DNA from 3 places in the Hoeflea sp. AS60 genome. Region 3 is predicted to be linked to each of the others. Evidence: riboswitches for the same ligand, from Rfam matches in the RefSeq annotation. Region 3 holds a riboswitch; each other region holds the start of a gene.

Region 1 (4,953 bases), on a different contig from region 3:
GTCAGGACGATCCTTGCGCGCCAGCAGCTTTTCCATGGTCGGGATGAAATCATCAGCCACGGTGCAGCAGATGCAGCCATTGGTCAGCTCGACAATGTCTTCCTCGCGGCACACTTCCTCGCCGCAGCCCTTGAGCACATCACCATCGACGCCCAGATCGCCGAATTCATTGATGATCAGCGCAATCCGCTTGCCCTTGGCGTTGGACAGCATGTGCCGGATCAGCGTGGTCTTGCCCGCGCCGAGAAAGCCGGTGATCACGGTTGCAGGAATTTTTGAACCCATCATGGCGTCAGCCCTTCATTTTGAGTGGCAGGCCGGCGGCGACGAAATAGACTTCGTCGGCCAGGCTTGCGATTAACTGGTGGAGGCGGCCGGCATGATCGCGAAACGCCCGCGCCATGGCATTGTCAGGCACGATGCCCAGCCCCACCTCATTCGATACAAAGACCACAGGCCCCTCAAGCGAAGGCAGTGATCCGGCAAGTTCGTCAAACGCGGCGTCGATGTCGTGCTCGCCGAGCATAAGATTGGTGACCCACAGGGTGAGGCAATCGACCAGCACCGGACGGTCGGCGCGTGTATTGGCTTCAAGCGACTTCGCCAGTTCCAGATGAGCCTCGATAGTCTCCCAGCCCTGCCCGCGCCGGTCCTGGTGTGAGGCAATGCGGTCGCGCATTTCGTCATCCCAGGCCTGACCCGTTGCCAGGTACAATCTTGATCCGGAGGCGCGTTCGACCAGGCCTTCGGCAAAACCGGATTTGCCCGAGCGGGCACCGCCCAGCACAAGCGTCACCTTTGGCAGACCGTCTGTCACGCCGCTCTTTCCTCGGGCACCCGAGACAGGAAATACCCCAGCAACCCGCCAAGCAGCAGCCAGAAGAACAAGGTTGTTGCAAGCGAGGCCGCAGCATAGGCAGAGGCGATATAGGCGGGTACTTCGCTCGACAGATCTTCGGGAATTGGCGAGCCCCAGATATGCGGTGCAACGATGATCACAACGCCCAGCACCTTGATCGGCCATTCTGGCCGCATGGCGAGACACCAGATCCCCACCGCTGAGGCGAGCACCGCAATCATCCACCAGCCCTGACGGTCACCAAGGTCGGCATAGGGAAAACCCGGAACCGCCGGTGGCAGGCTCATCGCAGGCGCAAGCTGGACGCAGAACCAGGCCGCTGCTCCCAGAAGAACACCCCGCGTGAGAGCTTGGCGGCCCCCGGGGAAATCCATCCCCGTCAGTAACGCCACGGCAGCGAGCATCAGCGCGAAGCCCGCTCCGGCAACCAGATTGGCAAGGATCGTATCGCCAAGCCGGCCAAAGCCAAGCATCGACCCATCATCACTATGGCCGTGATCTCCCGCATGTTCATGCGCGGGCTCGGCAGCACTGTGAGAATGGCCAGCTTCGCCATTCTCGTAGGCTTCCGCCTGCATGATCAGCGGAATGGTTTTGACATATTGGGCGGGCGTCATTGCGAAACCCGCAATGAGCCCGGCGGCAAGAGCCGCCAGGAGCAACCTGACAATCATAGGATCAATCCCTTAGTGGCAGGGAAAGCCGTAGGAATGACGGGTGTCGTGCGCTGCATCGTGCAGCGCCTGAGAGTTGGCGAGGCCAACCCCGAACACCAGTATGGAACCGATGACCAGCGCCATCAGTCCGGCAACAGTGCGCGCACCGATGCGATCGGTGAGTGAAAGCGTTTGAATCTTAACAGCCATGACAACCTCCGTGAATGGCTTCGGGAGAATACCTCTCCCAAAGGTCCGGCTCTCAACCGGTGCGAATGGCAGGTCTCCTGGCTCACGGGTCGCGTCGACGTTGCCGTCGAACATCAGCAAATGCCAACCTTCCCGACGTTTATGGCGGTCATGAAAACGGGACGATTCGTAGACAAAGAGGCGTCCGCGCCGATTGATCATGCCGCCACGTCAGTGGCGTTTCCGGTCCGGAGCTTCAAGTTGACGGAAAGACACCATTGTCTCCCGTCACTCTGGCATTCCGTGCCGGTGACATTTGCCTCGCCGCTCTACAGTCGCGGGGTCGGCTGCGATAAGGATGCCCTGATTGGGTCCACCCCGTCGCATTCCCTTTTGATCCTGAAAACCAGTTCGGTTTTCTGGAACCATTCGAACTTCAATTGATAGGGCTGACGCGGCGGGCTGTCAATCGCAGCTGCGCCATTGCCGCTTCCATCAGCGACCGATCTGAGCGGAAGCTTCCATCAGCCGTTCAAAGCCGACGAGTCGGTCAAGTTCACCGGCAATTTCATCGAGCGCCTTGTCCACATCGGCGCGGAAATTGGTCTCCCCGCCCCGAATGCCAAATTCCGCGAGGAGCTTCGCGCGGTAGGAATCCGAATCGAACAGGCCGTGCAGATAGGTCCCAGATACCTTGCCGTCGGCTGATATCGCGCCGTCGGGACGGCCATCGAGAAGCGTCATCGGCCGGGCACTATCCGGACCGCGACTGATACCGAGATGAATCTCGTAGCCCGACAAGCCCACATCGTACTCGGCGGACCGGGCTTCGATGTTGCGGACAGTCTTTTCGGGCGCCATCTCGGTGTCGATATCGAGCAACCCGAGCCCCTCGGCAGATGTCGCGCCACCTTCAAGCCCCTGCGGATCCAGCACACTCTGTCCCAGCATCTGGTAACCGCCGCAAATACCGATTATGCGACCGCCGCGCCGGCGGTGCGCCTGCAGATCTTTGTCCCAGCCCTGCTGACGGAAATCGTTGAGATCGGAAATCGTCGATTTCGACCCCGGCAGGATAACAAGACCGGCATCTTCGGGCAGCCGCTCACCGGGCCGCACGAACACGAGTTCGACTTCCGGTTCGGCCTTGAGCGGGTCGAAATCGTCGAAATTGGCGATCCGCGACAAGATTGGTACTGCCACCTTGAGCGCCCGCGCGTCTCCCCGGACCAGCCGCTCGAGTGCCACCGAATCCTCAGCAGGCAGTCGCGCTGCGGCTTTCAGCCATGGTATCACACCAAGACACGACCAACCGGTAAAACCGTCGACAGCAGCAATGCCGTCATCAAACAGGCTGACATCACCGCGAAACTTGTTGATGAGGTAGCCAACGATCATCGCCCGGTCTTCGTCGGGCAGGATTGTGTGGGTCCCGACCAGCGATGCGATCACCCCTCCCCGGTCGATGTCACCGACCAGCACCACCGGAACCCGGGCCGATGTCGCAAATCCCATATTGGCGATATCGCCTGGTCTGAGATTGATTTCCGCCGGAGAGCCGGCGCCTTCAACCAGCACAAGATCCGCCTGCTCCGATACACGGCCGAAACTGTCGAGGACCGCCGCCATCAGCTGGGGCTTGAGCTTCTGGTAATCGCGGCCCTTTGCATGCCCGAAGACCTTGCCCTGAACCACCACTTGCGAACCGGTTTCCGATTGAGGTTTGAGCAGCACCGGGTTCATGTGCACACTGGCAGGCACCCGGCAGGCCAGTGCCTGCAGCCACTGCGCCCGGCCGATTTCGCCGCCATCATCGGCGACCGCGGCGTTATTGGACATGTTCTGCGGCTTGAACGGCCGGACCTTCAGTCCGTGATTAGCCGCGAGCCGGCAAAAGCCCGCAACCAGTGCGGTCTTGCCAACATCCGAACCTGTTCCCTGAAACATCAACGCCCGTGTCATGGGACCGTCGATAGCACCGCAAACAGCAGATCAAAAGGCTTTTTCAAGCGCTCGCGCTAACCATTCGTTCACCGCGTTTTCAAACCTTCGGCAATTTCTTTTTGCGACATCTGAATTGCGACATGCCGCGGCGGATTCAATGCAGCTCACCCCACCCGATAAGCATAGAGCAGCGGCAGATGGTGATTGCCATTTGAATAATGTCGTCAACACCAAACGGAAGGACATCGCCATGCTTTATGTATTCAACTCCGCCAATCGCGTTCAGATCGCATGGAACAACGTGCTTCCGGTTCAGAAGGCTAACGAGAAGCGCAAGTCAGGCATTCTCAACAGCCTCATCCGCACCCTTTCCGCAGGTTGAAGCCACCCAACGGCGCCCTTCGGGAAAGCGTGTTTGAACGAGATTTCAGAAGGCCGGATGAGCGATCGTCCGGCCTTTTTATTTTGACCGGTCAGCCCTTCAAATGCGAAGGCCGCCCGGATCGTGAGATCCGGGCGGCCTGCCAAATACACTGACGCCCTCACAAATACGCGCGAGGTTCGCGACATCCCGGTACGCAATACCTTATCCGGGATGGTCGGCGGTTGTCCCCCGCCGTGGAAACAGGTTTAACCCGGACATCGTTACCGGAGCGTTAGTGAAACCCTAAGCAATCATGAATCATGCATTTTATTTGCACTGCCTGCATTGGCATGATGCGGCGCACCATCGGTGACCACCTGAATCACGAATTCTCAATGATACGGTTGATTTCTTTCACCAAGTCCTTACCCTGAAGGGCGGTAAATCAACCGGCCAATCGCTTGCGACAGAGTTCCGTGGGTTCCAATTGCGTCGTCTGATGTCGCCTTCGCGTCTTATTTAGCGTGAAAATTGGTTTTCAATGACCATGAGGCGGTCTGCCTTCAATTCCATCGGTTTCCGGTAAACAGCAGTGACCGGATCTGCCGAAAAATGGAACAACCACTGCATCAATTAAGACTGGGAGGTCTTACACATGAAGAAGCTTCTCGCTTCCACCGTTCTCGCCGTTGGCCTTATGGGCTTTGCCGGCGCAGCATCCGCAGAAGATTGCGGACGCGTGACTATCGCCAACATGAACTGGGCCTCGGCCGAAGTTCTGGCCAATATCGACGAAATCATTCTCTCTGAAGGTTATGGCTGCCAGGCAGAACTGGTTGCCGGTGACACCACACCGACACTCACTTCAATGGTTGAAAAGCAGGAACCGGATGTTGCTCCGGAAGCCTGGATCAACTCGCTGCGCACCCTGCTCGACGCAG
Region 2 (4,953 bases), on a different contig from region 3:
GGGGTGATCATGGCAATCGAGCACGAAACTCTGCCGATCGCAGGCGTGCAATTCCACCCCGAATCGATCATGACGCTGGGTCAGGACGCAGGAATGCGGATGATCGAGAATGTTGTTGCGCATCTGACGCGACAGAAGAAGGTCGAGGCAGGATGAGTGAGACGCTTGGCATCAAGAGGGGTCTGGTTGCCGCAAGTCTCGCGGTATCGGCGCTTTGCGTCCTGTCGGGAGCCAATCCCGCTTCGGCTCAGTCTGACGACGGGGTAAAGCAGGGCCGTGAGCTGGTCGAGGTCAATTGCGGCGGCTGTCATGGCGTAGGCAAGGCGGATGCCAGTCCGCACGAGGGCGCTCCGCCGTTCCGCGACCTGTCAGACCGCTTTCCGATAGATGCGCTTGAGGAAGCCTTTGCCGATGGCCGCATCTATTCAGGCCATCCCGACATGCCCGAATTCATCGCTACGCCGGAGCAGGTGGAAGCGATCATCGCCTATATCGCTTCGCTGCAGGGCTAGGCCCGATGCCGCACGCTTCCAAGACCGTCCGCCAACTGGCCTTCTGGTCCATCCCTCTGGCGTTTGGAGTGATGGGACTGAAATTCGTCGCCTGGCATTTAACCGGCTCGATCGCGCTCTATTCCGATGCGCTTGAATCCATCGTCAACGTGATCGCCGCGCTGGCGGCGTTCTTTGCCATTGGTTACGCCCAGAAACCGGCTGACACCGATCACCCCTATGGTCACCACAAGGCGGAGTATTTTTCCGCCGTGCTGGAAGGCGTGCTTATTGTCGTGGCAGCGTTGTTGATCGTGCATGAAGCGGCCGGCGGGCTCCTGGCGCCGCAACGGATCGAAGCGCCAGCGCTTGGTTTGGCTGTCAATGCGAGTGCCGCGCTTGTCAACGGGATCTGGGCGGCAGTTCTGTTGCGGTTTGGCCGTCGGCATCGATCCCCGGCACTGCAGGCAGATGGTCATCACATCCTGTCAGATGTGGTCACGTCGGTAGGCGTGATCCTTGGGCTGGGTCTGGCGCTTGCGCTGGATCAGCCGCGTCTCGATCCGCTGCTGGCGATCATTGTCGCAATGAACGTTCTGTGGCAGGGCTGGAAGGTGATCTCGTCCTCCGTCAACGGGTTGATGGACCGGGCGGTCGATCCTGCCGACGAACTGCGCATCCAGACCATCATCAAGGCCGAGGCCCAAGGCGCTATCGAAGCGCACGATATCCGGACCCGCATGGCTGGCCGGGTGTCGTTCGTCGAGTTTCACCTGGTGGTGGACGGCAACATGAGTGTTGAGGAATCACACCGGATTTGCGACCGGCTCGAGTCAGCACTCCGCAATGGGGTCGAAGGCATTCGGGTGATCATCCATGTGGAACCCAGTCACAAGGCCAAGGACGAAGGCGTTCTGTTGACCTGAGAATAGAGCGGGCCGGTTGTGATCAGCTTGCCGATTGAAAGCCGGCGTTCTCGATTATGCGCCGAACCGCTCCAGCGCCATGTGAAACATGCCCGCATCCACATTTCCGCCGGAGATGGTGACAATCACATCCTCTCCCTCGATTTCATCGGCATGAAACAAGGCGGCCGCCAGGGCGACTGCGCCTCCGGGTTCGGCAACCAGTTTGAGCCGCGAAAACGCAAACGCCATGGCCTGCAGCGCCTCATCCTCACTCACCGCCAGGCCCGGGCCTGCAAGCCGCGACAGGATCGGGAATGTCAGATCGCCGGGCTGCGGGGTGAGGATTGCGTCGCAAAGCGAGCCAGACATCCGACTGTTGCGCTCGATGGTGCCGGAAGCCAGGCTGCGAGCCATGTCATCAAATCCTTCGGGCTCCGCCGTACGTACCCGAAGCTTTGGAGCGTTAGCCTCCAAAGCCAGTGCAATGCCTGAGGCAAATCCACCGCCGCCGCAGCAGACAAGGATATCCGCTTGCGAAATGCCTTCCGCAGCTGCCTGTTCGGCGATTTCCAACCCACAGGTGCCCTGACCGGCAATCACCATCGGGTCATCGAAGGGTTTGATCAGCGTCAGGCCGTGCTCCGCCGTCAGCCGGGCGCAGATCTCGTCCCGGTCCTCTGTGGCGCGGTCGTAGAGAACCACTTCCGCACCCAAGGTACGGGTATTGTCGATTTTCATCTTTGGTGCGTCGGATGGCATGAGGATGATAGCGCGTGCGCCGTGCCGCGCAGCAGCCAAAGCCACACCCTGGGCATGGTTGCCGCTGGAAAAGGCGATGACGCCGCGTGCCCGAAGGTCAGGGGCCATCCCCGACAGCGCCGACCATCCGCCGCGAAACTTGAAACTGCCTGTGTGTTGCAGGCATTCCGCTTTGACCCAGACGCGTCGGCCTGCAATCTCATCGAGGAACGGAGAGTTGAGCAAGGGCGTGCGGCGGACATGGCCTTCAAGCCGGGCTTGCGCTTCGCGGATCATCTCGATGTTCATCTGTTTCCCAATCTGAATGGCCGGCCTGTGTGCGATTGAAAAATCACGCGGAACTTACGCCGTTTGAGGCAGTATGCGGCAGGCCTGACAGATGGGTACAATCAATTGATTTCATGGGACACAAAAAACGCCGCGCGAGGCTGGCTCACGCGGCGTATCACTTGGTATGGCTCGCTTGCTCAGGCAGCGTGGCCGTAAACCCGGTTGCTGACAATCGGAGTGCCATCAAGCTTGTGCCAGTTCTTGGCGATAGCCAGAACGCCGAGATCGGCGAGCGGCTCGACAATCACGACCAGCATGTAAGCGCCACCGAAGGCCGCGATCTGCGACAGATTTTCAACGCCAAAGCCGTGGCCATAAAGTGCCCAGAAACCGACCCACATGACAATGCCACCCTGGTAGCTGGTCGAAAGCGCAAGCGCCTGCTTGTAGGACACATCCTTGTAGGCGGTCGCCGCCGGGATGATCCGCTTGGCAATGAGCGACATTGCGTAGAGCGGCACCAGCAATGTGGTGACGTTCATGCCATATTGCGGCAGATCGAAGGGAGCGAAAAGCACGCCCTGGATCAAAAGACCCAAAGCCAGGCCTATCGCTGCCGGACCGGCGCCGAACATCAGGTAAAGCGTCGAGCCGAGGATGAGGTGGACTTCCGAGACGCCAACAGCGTGATGCGGAAACACTTCAAAGAACGTGAAGACGAGAAGCGTGGTGATCACCGAGCGCATCGCCAGCGCGGTTGCGCCGCCATCCTCGCGGATCGTGTCCCAGGACATCTTCAGTGTCAGGCCGCCTGCCGCAGCCGCGGTTGCGTAGCTCAAAGCCAGTTTTGCGCCGTCTACGACGCCGGGTTCAATATGCATTTCTAAGCCCTTTCTGCACCCATCGTGCAAGAGGTTGGAGTTGGAAACCCGCGACTGCGGATTCCATAGTCCGGGCAGGTCTCCTGGCTTGCGCTTGATCGCCGTCATCCGCCTTCCCGGGGGATCCCCAGTGGCATTATGGATGCGACTCACGCTCACAGTTGCGAGGGCAGCCACGGATCGGGCCCTGTTTCAGGTCGTCCCTACCGTGTTCCCCTTTAATCCCGAAAGCTTGGCCTTCATGGAACCCGAACAAGCAATTCGTATTCTGGAGCTGACCAGATAGCAATCTGAAAACACGACGTTTTAAGCCGCATCCCGCAACTTTGCAGCTTTTCCGTGGGGCAGGCTGCCGAGGCGGATTGCCCGTGTTGGAGCTGACTGTTACTCAATCTTCATGAGGACTGAAAACACCGACTTTCCGCACTGGCTCGGCCCCGGGCTGGCAACCCTTGGTGTCATCGCAGCATCGGTCGGGTTCGGATTGGTCCCGTATTTTGCCCGTTCGCTGACTGCTGAAGGCATCGCGCCGCACGCCATTGCCTTTTTCCGGTATGCTTTTGCGGCAATTGTACTTGTGCCCTTCGTCTGGCGCGCCAGGGCCAGATGGCCTGCTCTGCTCTGGGGCCTGATCGCCGGTGTCGGCATGGGCGTGGGGTGGATCGGTTATGTTCGCGCGGTGGAGATTGTTCCCGTGTCGACAGCGGGCATTCTCTACATGACATACCCGGTGTTTACGCTGCTGATTGCCTGGCTGATGTTCGGAGATAAGCCGGGTCGCCGCGCCGTTCTGGCGTCACTGATGATCATCGCGGCAGCTGCACTTGCCACCTCACCGGGTGCAGTGACTGTCGATCAGATGCCCGCCCTGATTTTGTCGTTGGCAGCGCCTCTGGGATTCGGGTTTGGCATCAATGTGCTGGTGCACAAGCTCACAGTGCTCAATCCGGTGGCGCGCATCGCCTGCGTCAGTCTCGGTTCTGTGCTAGGGCTTTTGCCATTGATGATCGCCACGCCGATTGCAGCGCTTGTCCCCGGCACTGTGTCAGGCTGGTGGCTTGTGGCTGGCATCGCCTTTGGTTCGGCGCTTGTTCCACAACTTCTCTACACCGTCGCTGCGCCCGCCATAGGCACCGCACGGACTGCGATTGCCGGAAGTTTCGAGCTGCCGACAATGTTTCTGGTGGGGTGGTTTGCCTTTGCGGAGCCGATCGGCTTGGCGCAGTGGATTGCCTGCGCCATCGTCATTTCGGCAATTGCGCTGACGCCGGGAAAGTCCATTCGCAGTGTGGCTGCGAGCCTTCCGGGTGAGGAGAAAGAGCGCATATTCAGTTAAGCTTGTTTGCTGCGATGCAGCGAAAATCTGCCCCCTGCCTTGACACAGCCGCAATTATCAGGCCTAAGAGGCGCAACTGGATAGGGGCCAAATCGGCCGCTGCACGCCTCCTTAGAGTCGAGATGAGCGTGTTCTGACTTCCCCTAACGTCCACCTTGAAATTTCGCGTCGGCCAGCGGCGATGCGCCCAACCCGAACTCCTCCGATTGCGGTCATGCCGTAGCCGGCGGGAATTTTGTGATCGGGCATGGTCCGCGAATGGCAGCGCGCAAGCGCTCCCCCGACGTATTGCCCAAAATTCGAAAGTT
Region 3 (4,953 bases):
ATTGTCTGATACGCCTCTGGTGCACTCCACCGCCAAGATCGTGGATTCGACGCTTGGACGCTACACCGAAGTCGGCGCCAACTGCACCGTGGCGCATTCAACCATGGGCGACTATTCCTACTGCGTCGAGAACACGCAAATTGCGTATGCCAATATCGGCAAATTCGCCAACATCGCTTCCCATGTGCGGATCTATGCCAGCATGCACCCGATGGAGCGGGCGTCCTTGCATCATTTCAGTTACCGGTCGTCGTGGTATTTTGACGGTGCGGCAGATGATCAGGAGTTCTTTGACTGGCGCGCCGGGCAGGGGATAACGATCGGTCACGACAGCTGGATCGGGCACGGCGCGGTTGTGATGCCGGGCGTGAAAATCGGCAATGGCGCCAGCATCGGCGCCAACGCGGTGGTAACAAGAGATGTCGCCGATTTCGCCATCGCCGTCGGTGTGCCGGCACGCACGATCAGGCAGCGTTTTTCCGATGATATCGCCAGCCGTCTCGATGCGCTCGCCTGGTGGGACTGGGAGCATGACCGGCTTCATGCCGCGCTCAAGGATTTCCGGTCGCTGCCGGCCGAGGAATTTCTCGAGCGCCACGGCGGTTAAATCTCTCCCTGCCAGCACTCCTCGAAAATCAGCTCATCGAGGGGCAGTCTGCGGTTCCAGCCTTTGACCTCAAGTTCTGGCCGCTCATAGAGCTCATCGACATAGCCCAGACACAGATAGGCGACGATCTCGATCCTGTCGGGAATACCGAGAATGGATTTGAGGTCGGCGTCGCGAAAGATGCTGACCCAACCCATGCCGATGCCTTCGGCGCGCGCCGCGAGCCATAGGTTCTGCACCGCGCAGACGGTGCTGTAGAGATCCATTTTGGAAGTGTGGGTTCGCCCCAGAACGACATCACCACCGCGATCACGGTCACAGGTGACGCAGATATTGAGCGGCGCCTTGCGGATGCCCTCGAGCTTGAGCGACTTGTATTTCGATTGCCGCGCTTCAGGGAACATTGTGGCTGCTTCATCATTGGCGCGACCGAACGCGTCGGCGACACGATCGCGAACACTTTGATCCCTGATAGTTATGAAATTCCACGGCTGCATGAAGCCGACCGATGGCGCGTTGTGGGCGGCCTCCAGCAGACGGCGCACCACGTCATCAGGAACAGGGGTCGCCAGGAACTGGTCGCGCACGTCGCGGCGGGTGAAGATGGCTTTGTATACGGCGTCGCGTTCAGCCGTATCGAAAGCCCTGGCTGCAGTCAGCATTGATGTATTCGGCATTGTTTGATCCCCAACAATCCGTAACACCCCGCAGCGCTGTCCATGCGCTCAAAGGCTATGACGTCTGGCCGGTCTTCTGACTTCGGATCATCTGGTCTGCGCGCCTTCCCGGGTCTCTCCCAGTGGCATGTCGCTCAGACCATCCCCGTCACAGCGTTGGGCACGTTCCGGATTTTCACCGAATTCCCGATTCTCCCGCATGTCACGGGCACCAGACACTTGCATAGGGCCATGGCGGTGGCCGGAGTGCAAGCATCAAAACTGCAGAAATATGTGGGTTTTTGCTTGTTCGGCAGGACGGCTGTGGATCGTAACAAAACTGACATCAAACCGACATCGCGCCTTCACATGGCTGGGCTAGTCCAATCCTCGAAAGTCACAAAACCAAACGTGATCTCAGAGGATTTGCTTATGCTTGAATTGACCGATGTGACCCGCCGTTTTGGCAACAACATAGCCGTTGATGCAGTCACACTCTCAATTCCCGAGGGCCAGATGGTCGGCGTCATTGGACGTTCGGGAGCAGGCAAGTCCACGCTTCTGCGCATGATCAACCGTTTGACACCGTCGAGCAGCGGAGAGATCCGGTTCAAGGGCAAGACGGTCTCGGGCCTGAATGGCGGCGGGCTCCGCAATTGGCATCGTGATTGTGCGATGATCTTCCAGCAGTTCAATCTTGTGCCGCGGCTTGATGTGCTGACCAACGTCTTGCTCGGTCGCCTCAATCACCGTTCGACAGTGCTCAACATTCTCAACATCTTCACTGTCGAAGAGCGCGCCAACGCGCTTGCCGCACTGGAGCGGCTCGGCATCGCCCAGACCGCGCTTCAGATGGCAGGCACGCTGTCTGGTGGCCAGCAGCAGCGCGTCGCCATTGCCCGGGCCCTGATGCAGTCGCCATCGATGATCCTGGCTGATGAGCCGATCGCTTCGCTTGATCCGCTCAATGCGCAGATTGTGATGGATGCGCTCAAGGACATCAATGAACGTGAAGGCATCACGGTGATCACCAACCTGCATACGCTTGATACTGCGCGCCACTATTGCGAGCGGGTGATCGGCATGGCGGGTGGCAAGGTGGTTTTCGATGGCCCGCCCGATGAACTTACCACCGAAGCCGTCCGGATGATCTACGGCGCCTCCGACGATGGCACGGAAATCTCTGAATCCATCACATCGACATCCATTTCAGCCGGTCAACCAGTTGTGCCGGCCAAACCGAAATCCACCGGTCCACTGCAGCCCGCGCTTCGCGCGAGAACTGCAGCCACCGGGGTCGCCTTGCCAGCGTAACAGGCTCAACCCACGGAATTGCCGGCAAGACGCCGGTCCGAACCAGGAGCAGATCCATGATCAAGAAAGCCCTTCTCGCAGCGGCATCGTTCGCTGCCGTCATCGCTGTCCAGCCTGCAGTTGCTGAAGACCTCAAGGACTTCCGCATCGGTATTCTCGGTGGCGAAAACGAAGCCGACCGTCTGCGCAGTTTCCAGTGCATGACAGAAAAGCTGCCTGCCGTTCTCGGCGTTGAAAAGGTTTCGCTTTTCCCCGCTGCCGATTATGACGGCGTTATCCAGGGCCTGCTTGGTGGCACGCTCGATTATGCCGAACTCGGCGCATCTGGCTACGCCAAGGTCTATCTTGATGATCCGAAGGCAGTCGAGCCTATCCTGACCACCATCCAGACCGATGGCGCCACCGGCTACTACTCGGTGATGGTCGCTCGCAAGGATTCAGGCATGACCAAGCTTGAAGACCTCAAGGGCAAGAAGCTCGGCTTTGCCGATCCGGACTCCACCTCGGGCTTTCTGATCCCGTCGGTTACCCTGCCGGCTGCCATCGGCATGCCAATTGCCGATTTCTTCGCTGAAACCGGCTTTGGCGGCGGTCATGAAAACCTCGTCCTCGAAGTGGTCAAGGGCAACTTCGACGCTGGCACAACCTGGGCTTCGGGCGTTGGCGAATTCAAGGACGGCTATACCTCCGGCAACCTGAAGAAGATGGTCGACAAGGGCATCGTCGATATGGGCGATCTGGTCGAACTCTGGAAGTCGCCGCTGATCCCGAACGGTCCGATCGTTGTTCGCTCAACGATGGATACAGACATGAAGACCAAGTTCAAGGACTTCATGATGGCCCTGCCTGAAAGCGATCCGGAGTGCTTCTCCGCGATCCAGGGCGGCGATTACAAGGGCTATACCGAAGTTGATCCTTCGTTCTACCAGGCGATCATCGACGCTCGCAAGGCCAAGATCGGCTCGTAAGCCTCATCCGCATCACATCGCCGCGGTCCCTTGTTCAAGGGGCCGCGGTTTTACCTGTCAGTACAGGACCTCATCATGACAACGCCCCGACATTCACAGATGGTCATCGAGACCGAGCGGCACTGGCAGGCTTTGGCCCGGCAACGGCGTATCTACACAGGCCTGGGGCTTGCGCTTCTCATGATGGCTTTGGCGGGTTCTCTATGGTTTGCCAACGAGACCAATGCCGGCAAGTTCTGGGACCGGCTGCCACATTTTTTCGATTTCTTCGGCGACATGATCCCTCGCGACGGATGGGAAGTCTGGCGCGCACTGTTCGATCTTCCGAGCCCCTATGCGGACGGATCGCTGAAATATGACTATCCAGTCGGTCGAGTGTGGCTGACCGACAGTCTCTACATGCCCGAATATGTCTACAAGATGATCGAGACCATCAACATCGCCATCGTCTCGACCATCATCGGCTTCACCTTCGGCTTCCTGCTCTGCTTCCTTGCGGCTTCGAACCTGACGACGAGAGGCTGGCTGCGTGGTTTCGTGCGGCGTTTTCTGGAAATTCTCCGGGCCTTCCCGGAGATCGTGATCGCCGGGTTCTTTGCAGCAATTCTGTCGCTCGGCCCGGTGCCGGCAATCATTGCCGTTGCGATCCACACGATTGGTTCCTTGGGGAAAATGTTCTTCGAGGTGGTGGAAAACGCGGACATGAAGCCCGACGAAGGATTGCGCGCGGTTGGCGGCAGCTGGGTCGAGAGGGTTCGGTTTGGAATGGTGCCGCAGGTGCTGCCGAATTTCCTGAGTTACACTCTCCTTCGGCTCGAAATCAATGTGCGCGCCTCAACGATCATCGGCGCAGTTGGTGGCGGTGGCATCGGGGAAGCCCTGCGGCTGTCGATCAGTCGCGGCCATGAGGCCAAGACCATTGCCATCGTCCTTCTGCTGCTCATCACCGTGATTGCGGTTGATCAGCTTTCTGCCTGGTTGCGCAAACGTGTGGTCGGCGAGCAGGCCTTTACCAGTGCCCGTGCAGGAGCCTTGTCATGACCGCGATGACTGCAAGCCAGATTGACGATATTGTCGGGCGCTACCCGGATGTGTTCAACCGATCGTTTCTGACCCGTTACGGCAAGGTTGTGATGGTTGCGGCCGTCGGCCTTTACCTGGTTTTTGCCTGGAACCTGTTTGCCATCGGGCAGGTTTTTCAGCGCGGCAGCTGGGATATTGCCGGAAGCTATCTCGCTGACTGGATCTCGTACGAAGTGCGACCGGATATCGTTTATCACGACGGGTATCTGGAGGTGGAGTTTCCAAAATATTCTCCGCTTGGCTCCGACCCCAAGCCAGACTGGCTGGTGACCGAGAATGCCGAAGTGACGGTGATAACAAAGGCCACGAAAGCCGCACCGGCCGA

What was found. Region 3 has a riboswitch for cobalamin ahead of bluB (5,6-dimethylbenzimidazole synthase). Riboswitches for the same ligand answer to the same signal wherever they lie in the genome.
Region 1: linked by a shared signal. The riboswitch ahead of WNZ14_RS20765 (CbtB-domain containing protein) and the one ahead of bluB (5,6-dimethylbenzimidazole synthase) in region 3 are both predicted to bind cobalamin.
Region 2: linked by a shared signal. The riboswitch ahead of WNZ14_RS19980 (energy-coupling factor ABC transporter permease) and the one ahead of bluB (5,6-dimethylbenzimidazole synthase) in region 3 are both predicted to bind cobalamin.

What each region holds. Positions count from the first base shown of each region.
Region 1 is NZ_JBBMQP010000004.1:70,813-75,765, reverse strand. It holds gene cobW (cobalamin biosynthesis protein CobW) at 1-288, opposite strand, end outside; gene cobU (bifunctional adenosylcobinamide kinase/adenosylcobinamide-phosphate guanylyltransferase) at 293-817, opposite strand; gene WNZ14_RS20770 (CbtA family protein) at 814-1,533, opposite strand; gene WNZ14_RS20765 (CbtB-domain containing protein) at 1,546-1,725, opposite strand; cobalamin riboswitch at 1,775-2,149, opposite strand; gene WNZ14_RS20760 (cobyric acid synthase) at 2,200-3,666, opposite strand; gene WNZ14_RS20755 (hypothetical protein) at 3,899-4,030, shown strand; gene WNZ14_RS20750 (ABC transporter substrate-binding protein) at 4,668-4,953, shown strand, end outside.
Region 2 is NZ_JBBMQP010000003.1:175,593-180,545, reverse strand. It holds gene WNZ14_RS20000 (anthranilate synthase) at 1-156, shown strand, start outside; gene WNZ14_RS19995 (cytochrome c) at 153-512, shown strand; gene WNZ14_RS19990 (cation diffusion facilitator family transporter) at 518-1,417, shown strand; gene WNZ14_RS19985 (threonine/serine dehydratase) at 1,472-2,446, opposite strand; gene WNZ14_RS19980 (energy-coupling factor ABC transporter permease) at 2,626-3,309, opposite strand; cobalamin riboswitch at 3,365-3,576, opposite strand; gene WNZ14_RS19975 (DMT family transporter) at 3,707-4,645, shown strand.
Region 3 is NZ_JBBMQP010000002.1:212,527-217,479, forward strand. It holds gene WNZ14_RS11295 (DapH/DapD/GlmU-related protein) at 1-607, shown strand, start outside; gene bluB (5,6-dimethylbenzimidazole synthase) at 604-1,284, opposite strand; cobalamin riboswitch at 1,333-1,515, opposite strand; gene phnC (phosphonate ABC transporter ATP-binding protein) at 1,696-2,577, shown strand; gene phnD (phosphonate ABC transporter substrate-binding protein) at 2,634-3,545, shown strand; gene phnE (phosphonate ABC transporter, permease protein PhnE) at 3,621-4,586, shown strand; gene phnE (phosphonate ABC transporter, permease protein PhnE) at 4,583-4,953, shown strand, end outside.